3 regions of the Marinomonas sp. 5E14-1 genome follow, and region 1 is predicted to be linked to each of the others. Evidence: predicted binding sites of a transcription regulator. Region 1 holds the regulator's gene; each other region holds the start of a gene.
What was found. The regulator FNR, encoded in region 1, switches genes on or off when oxygen is low (the NO sensors DNR and NnrR bind a similar motif). The targets are predictions, from matches to a motif close to TTGATNTANATCAA.

Region 1 (2,278 bases):
TAAAGGCTTTTCGGTTGGTGCTACAGTCGACTTTTAAGTCAAGCAAGTTTCTAGACAATAAAAAAGGTGGCCATAGCCACCTTTTTTATTGGAGATTAAACGCTTATCTCAATCACCATCGTACGCACAAAGACTAAAAACAGGTACGTCACTTTCACGTAACTTTTCACTACCACCTAAATCGGGTAAATCGATAATTGCAGCAACCTCTTTGATTGTTGCACCTTGTCCAGTTAGTAATTTAATAGCTGCAAACAAAGTGCCGCCAGTTGCAATTAAATCATCAAACAAAAGTACATTATTACCTGCTTTTACCGCTCCTTCTTGTATTTCAAGCTCAGCTTCTCCGTATTCCAAAGCGTAAGCTTGAGAAACAGTCTTACCTGGAAGTTTTCCTTTCTTGCGAATAAGGATAAGAGGCTTTTGCAACTCATAAGCCAATACTGCAGCAATTAAAAAACCACGAGCATCAATACAAGCAATATGAGAAATATCAGAAGACATATAGCGGTGAACGTAAGCATCAACGACCATCCTCATTCCTTTAGGGTCACTAAAGATAGGAGTAATATCACGGAAGCTGATGCCTTCTTTTGGCCAGTCTTCTACTGTTTGGATTAGTGATTTAACATAAAAATCATCGTAGAGCATATGCAGTAACGCCTTAATTTATCGAATGTTGGCGATTTTACCACAATCACTCGCAATCCCAACGAGTTTTTGCATTTCAGGGAAATTGACTATCTCAATTTCTTTACCATCAACATGGATTAACTCATTTTTTTGAAAACGCGTGATCACTCGACTCACAGTTTCAACTGCTAAGCCTAGGTAGTTTCCTATCTCTCCACGAGACATAGAAAGTCGAAACGCACTGGCAGAGTAGCCACGCTTTTTAAACCTATTGGACAGATTTAATAAGAAAGATGCGACTTTTTCATCCGCATTTTTCTTGCCTAGCAAGACCATCATTTGTTGATCATCCGATATTTTTCGACTCATTACCTTAAACAACTGGTGCCTCAAAGAAGGAATCTGAGTAGATAGCTCTTCTAAATGAGTAAAAGGGATCTCACAAACCGTTGTAGTCTCAAGTGCCTTGGCAGAAACTGGGTAGGTATCTGAATCCACACCACTTAAGCCAACCAATTCACTAGGGCAATAAAAACCTGTAATCTGCTCTTCACCAACGGACGTTATGTTAAACGTTTTTAGTGTGCCTGAGCGTACAGCATAAACAGAATCAAATTTTTCACCTTGGCGAAATAAAAAGTCACCTTTTTTAAGTGGCTTTTTACGTTCAATAATTTGATCTAGTTTATTGATGTCCTCATCAGCTAGAGCGATCGGAAGGCAAAGTGCACTTAAGCTACAATTCTGACATTGAGACGTAAGTGTACTGTTAAACCGTGTCTGTGCGTGTGTTGCTGACATGTGAATCTCCCTGACCTGATGTTATATAACTTTTGAGTATTTTATATTGTTGTTTAGGTACTTATCGAAAATCATACAAATACAGCGAATAAGTAATCTACCACGTTCTGTCACTCGGATAATGGTCTGCATTCCATTATCCTGCATTTCAATCATACCGTCTTCAATCATTGAGGTAAGATTATCTACCTCTTTTGAGAAATATTCAAAAAATCTAATATTATTTTTTTGCTCAATTATCGTAGTATTTAACTCAAATTGAGAAATAAGGGTCATAATAACCTGATGCCGAATACGGTCATCAGAATTACTGATATAGCCTCGACTAATAGCCAATTGGCCTTTTTCAATACTGCTTCGATATAGGTTTAAATCAGTATGGTTTTGAATGTACACACCACTCAGGTCGCTGATAGCAGAAACACCAAATGCCACTAAATCAGTTCCGGCATGAGTTGTATAGCCTTGGAAATTTCTCTGCAATAAGCCCTGTTTCTGTGCTTTTGCAAGGTTGTCATCAGGCTTTGCAAAGTGATCCATTCCTATGTACACGTAACCCGAATCTATAAGGTATTCAATGCTCATTCTCAGTAATTGCACTTTGATACTTGGAATAGGAAGGCTTTCTTCCGATATTCGTTTTTGCGATCTAAACCTTTCAGGTAGATGGGCATAATTAAACAGAGAAATGCGATCGGGCGATAATGCAATAACCTTATCTAGAGTGTCCCTGAAGCCCTCAATGGATTGATAGGGAAGACCGTAAATCAAATCGAAGTTTATAGATTTTATATTTATTGCGCGGGCGTCTTCGACCAGCTGAGAAACGGTTTCAAGAGATTGA
Region 2 (2,278 bases), on a different contig from region 1:
ACTTCTAGGGTGAGAGCGTTGTTGTTAGTTGAGATCACTTCACCAACGAATTGTTGGTGCTCGCTGATGGAGTTGCCTGTGTCATAGTTTTGCATTTCCACATGACGATGGCGTTGTAAAAAGCCGTCTGTATAACCTCGGTGAGCTAGGTTTTCCAAAGTGTTCATCAATTGATTGTCGAAGCCTTTTCCTACAACAGCATCGTTGATTGCTTGACGATAGACTTGCGCAGTTCTGGCGCAGTAGTAAAAAGACTTAGTGCGGCCTTCGATTTTTAACGAATGAATGCCCATTTTCACTAAACGATCAACGTGTTGAATAGCGCGTAAATCTTTTGAATTCATGATGTAAGTGCCGTGTTCGTCTTCAAAAGCGGGCATGTATTCATCGGGGCGACCACGCTCTTGTAGCAAGTAGAGCTGATCCGTTGGCTCTTGAATTTGTACTGCAGAGGTTTGAGTTTGAGAGTGTGTAGAAGAATCGCTGCTGGCGATAATCTGTCCGACCTCGTCTTGTTTAGCGTCGTGAGCATTATATTGCCAACGGCAAGCATTAGTACAAGCGCCTTGGTTAGGGTCGCGTTTGTTCATATAACCAGATAGCAGGCAACGGCCAGAATACGCCATACACAAAGCCCCATGTACAAAGACTTCGAGCTCCATATCAGGCACTTTCAGACGGATTTCTTCGATTTCATCTAAAGACAATTCACGAGATAAGATGACGCGGGAAATACCTTGTTGCTGCCAAAATTTCACCGTTGCCCAATTCACCGCATTGGCTTGTACCGACAGATGAATTTGTTGATCTGGAAAAGCTTCTCGAACCATCATGATCAATCCTGGATCTGACATGATCAGCGCGTTTGGATTGAGTTTGATGACAGGCTCTAAATCTTGAATATAGGTTTTTAATTTGGCGTTATGGGGTGCAATGTTACTCACCACATAAAGCTTTTTGCCTAAATTATGAGCTTCGTTAATGCCTATTTCCAGTTTTTCCAAGTCAAATTCATTATTGCGCACACGAAGAGAATAGCGCGGTTGCCCTGCATAAACAGCATCGGCGCCGTATGCAAAAGCATAACGCATATTTTTTAATGAACCGGCTGGAGACAATAATTCTGGCGTAAACATAGCACTCACTGATCGACGAAAAAAACGCGCAGTTTACCTGACCATTGATTCAACTCAAGTCGTGTTGATGGGATTGTCTGTTTAACTCATTGTGGTTTGATTTAGGTCAAATTCTTATGGTATTGAGAGCAAAAAAATGCATTTTTGAAAGGTGTTTTAGGTAAAAAAAAGCCCCGCAAGTGCAGGGCCATAAACTAGAGAGTAGCTAAGGAAGCCACGCGCTGTTGCTACACAGCATTCTGATCTAATGAAGTCGATTTCAATACTTCATCAAGATGCAGCCAGGTTTCGACAACGGTGTCAGGATTAAGAGACATGCTCTCAATGCCCTGAGCCACAAGCCAATCTGCGAAGTCGGCGTGGTCAGATGGGCCTTGCCCACAGATTCCCACGTATTTTCCTTGTTCACGGCAAGCTTGTATCGCCATCGTTAGCAGTTTTTTCACTGCTAGATTTCGTTCATCGAATTTGTCTGCGATTAAACCTGAATCGCGGTCAAGTCCGAGGGTTAATTGGGTTAAGTCGTTTGAACCGATTGAGAAACCGTCGAAGTATTGGAGGAACTCATCCGCTAATAATGCATTCGATGGCAACTCGCACATCATGATGACTTTCAAGTCATTCTCGCCACGAGCTAAACCTTGTTCAGCAAGCAGATCGGTTACCTGTTGTGCTTCTTCTAATGTACGTACAAATGGAATCATGATTTGCACGTTGGTTAATCCCATTTCATTTCGAACTCGGCGAATGGCTTCACATTCTAGGGCGAAACAATCGCGGAAAGAATCGTCGATGTAACGAGCCGCACCACGAAAACCAAGCATTGGATTTTCTTCGTCTGGCTCGAACAAAGGGCCGCCAACAAGGTTATGGTATTCGTTCGATTTAAAGTCAGATAAGCGCACGATGACGGGCTTTTGCGAGAAAGAGCAAGCCAATGTAGCAACGCCTTCAACCAGTTTGTCGACGTAAAACTCGATTGGACCTGTGTAGCCAACGATTCTGTGATCAATTTCTTCTTTGAGTGCTGGCGTCATATCTGCGTAGTTAAGCAATGCTTTCGGATGAATGCCGATCATGCGATTGATGATGAACTCTAAGCGAGCTAAACCAATGCCTGCGTTTGGTAGCATGGCGAAATC
Region 3 (2,278 bases), on a different contig from region 1:
GTAGAAAGCCGCAGCAAAGACAAACAACATCAAGAAGCCACAACCCACCATGATGCGGAACGCAAAGAACAAAGGCGCTACTTGAGGAATAGAATATTCCACCGCTTGGTCGATTTCTTCGGACGTCACCTTGTTCATGTCGTCATTGAACGCGGTTACGAGTAAGCCGTAACCAAGGTCGTCTTTTACTTTATCAAAGTTCGATTTTACGATTGGGTCTGTTGAGCCATCTCGCAGTTGTTCAAGCAATTGGTTGGCGTAAATACCATTAATGATGCGCTGACGATTGTGCTCTTTCAGTTCTTTAATACCTTCAACTTCGGTATCAAGAGAGCGCGTCGCAATAAGCCCCATCAAACCAGGGATTTTGATCGCGTATTCGTTCTCTTGAAGCGCTTGATTTGGAAAAGCGATCAAGGTGAAGTCCGCTGGTGCTTCCTGAGTTTCCCATTCCGCTTCAATAGCCGCCAATTTTACTTTTTGTACTTCACCAATTTCGTAGCCAGATTCGTCACCGAGTAAAATAACACTCAAGACAGACGCTAGACCGAACGCAGACGCGATGGCAAAAGAACGACGAGCAAACGCAAGATCGCGGCCTTTTAATAAGTAGTAGCTAGAAATAACCAATACAAACATGGCACCTGTTGTGTAACCTGCAGAAACCGTGTGAACAAATTTCACCTGAGCGACTGGGTTGAAGATCAAAGCGCTAAAATCCACTAATTCCATGCGCATGGTTTCGTAGTTGAATTCTGATCCAATTGGGTTTTGCATCCAGCCATTAGCGATCAAGATCCATAATGCGGATAAGTTAGAGCCTAATGCGACGCCCCACGTCACCATTAAGTGTTTTACCTTGCTTAAGCGATCCCAGCCAAAGAAAAACAACCCCACTAAAGTAGACTCTAGGAAAAACGCCATTAAGCCTTCGATGGCCAAGGGCGCACCAAAAATATCGCCAACATAATGAGAATAGTAAGACCAATTTGTCCCGAATTGGAACTCCATCGTCAAACCTGTTGTCACACCCAACGCAAAGTTAATACCGAATAATTTGCCCCAGAACTTCACCATGTCTTTGTAAACTTGCTTGCCAGTAATCACATAGACTGACTCCATGATTGCCAACAAGAAAGCCATCCCCAACGTCAAAGGGACAAACAAATAGTGGTACAGAGCCGTGAAAGCAAACTGAAAGCGCGATAACTCGACTACAGCTTCGTTAATCATATAACTTCAACCCATTCATTTTGATTGAGAAAAAAGACGCTTGTAGACACTTAAGGTCATTTAATTGAGTGTTCTTATTATCTAACGTCCACCGTAGCCTCACCCATCTGAGGCTACTATAAGGCGAGATTATCTATGCTCCGTCACTTCAAAACATTGCGTTAGATCAAGATAAAGAGATTGGAAGAAATAAGAACGAAACAAACACAATGCGCTTAGTGGGCATTGTTGTGCGGAAATTTAAGGAAGTAATGTTTAGTCTTGAGCTAGATCAATTCCAATTGCAGCGTCGTAGGCTTTTTTTGAATTGTTGCTTCTTGAGTTAAGGTCGCATGGGATGCGATTAAATGGTCATGAAGTTAATTAATAGGACATACTATTGATTGGTGGGCGGCGGGATTAGGCGGGCATTGTAATTACATGGCTTTCTCTGTTTTTAAGCCTCTTGCACCTTTGAAATAGCTATAGAAGCTTCATGCAATGAAGGCATCGTCATTTGAGTACGAAAACCTAAAACATCTAGCATGTCGAACATTGCATCAATGGTAAATTTTTCAATTTTTGCATTTTTCAAATCAGATACTCTCGATTGCTGAATACCTAACCTTTCAGCGGCTACTTTTTGAGTCCAGCCTTGTTCCTTTATCAAATTTGATAGCATGATGGAGAGGTCTATTTTCATTGCTATCTTGCTTGCCGTTTCATTGTCGTGGGTTGCATGAAAAGAGCTATCGTAAAATTTAAGTGCCATGTTGTACCTCCAACGTTTGATCCCAGTTGAATTATATGACCTATTTGAGGGTTACATAAGCTATTGAAGTAATTGAAAGGAATCGGGAATAGAGAAACGTCCGCTTAAGCGGAAAATTTGGAGCGTAGCAGAAAGCTTGTAGTGATCATAAATTCGATGGTGTCATGTGGAGTCATAAAATGGTTTAACATCAGGAATTAACACCATAGTCACTTGTTATGTGGTTTTTATTGAATATTTTCTTTTATCATTGGGCTCATTATTAAATCTGTGGATGCGTTACAATTACCACAA

Region 2: yegQ (tRNA 5-hydroxyuridine modification protein YegQ) is a predicted target of FNR. The motif match lies at 1,233-1,246, and genes of this name have one in related genera.
Region 3: ABFY09_RS08020 (cytochrome ubiquinol oxidase subunit I) is a predicted target of FNR. The motif match lies at 1,495-1,508, and genes of this name have one in related genera.

The regions. Positions count from the first base shown of each region.
Region 1 covers NZ_JBDXMW010000004.1:216,268-218,545, forward strand. The annotation lists gene ABFY09_RS05385 (YfaZ family outer membrane protein) at 1-37, shown strand, start outside; gene ABFY09_RS05390 (adenine phosphoribosyltransferase) at 109-651, opposite strand; gene fnr (fumarate/nitrate reduction transcriptional regulator Fnr) at 670-1,434, opposite strand; gene hemN (oxygen-independent coproporphyrinogen III oxidase) at 1,456-2,278, opposite strand, start outside.
Region 2 covers NZ_JBDXMW010000003.1:110,176-112,453, reverse strand. The annotation lists gene yegQ (tRNA 5-hydroxyuridine modification protein YegQ) at 1-1,136, opposite strand, end outside; gene ppsA (phosphoenolpyruvate synthase) at 1,364-2,278, opposite strand, start outside.
Region 3 covers NZ_JBDXMW010000007.1:49,664-51,941, reverse strand. The annotation lists gene ABFY09_RS08020 (cytochrome ubiquinol oxidase subunit I) at 1-1,233, opposite strand, end outside; gene ABFY09_RS08015 (XRE family transcriptional regulator) at 1,670-1,984, opposite strand; gene ABFY09_RS08010 (hypothetical protein) at 2,212-2,278, opposite strand, start outside.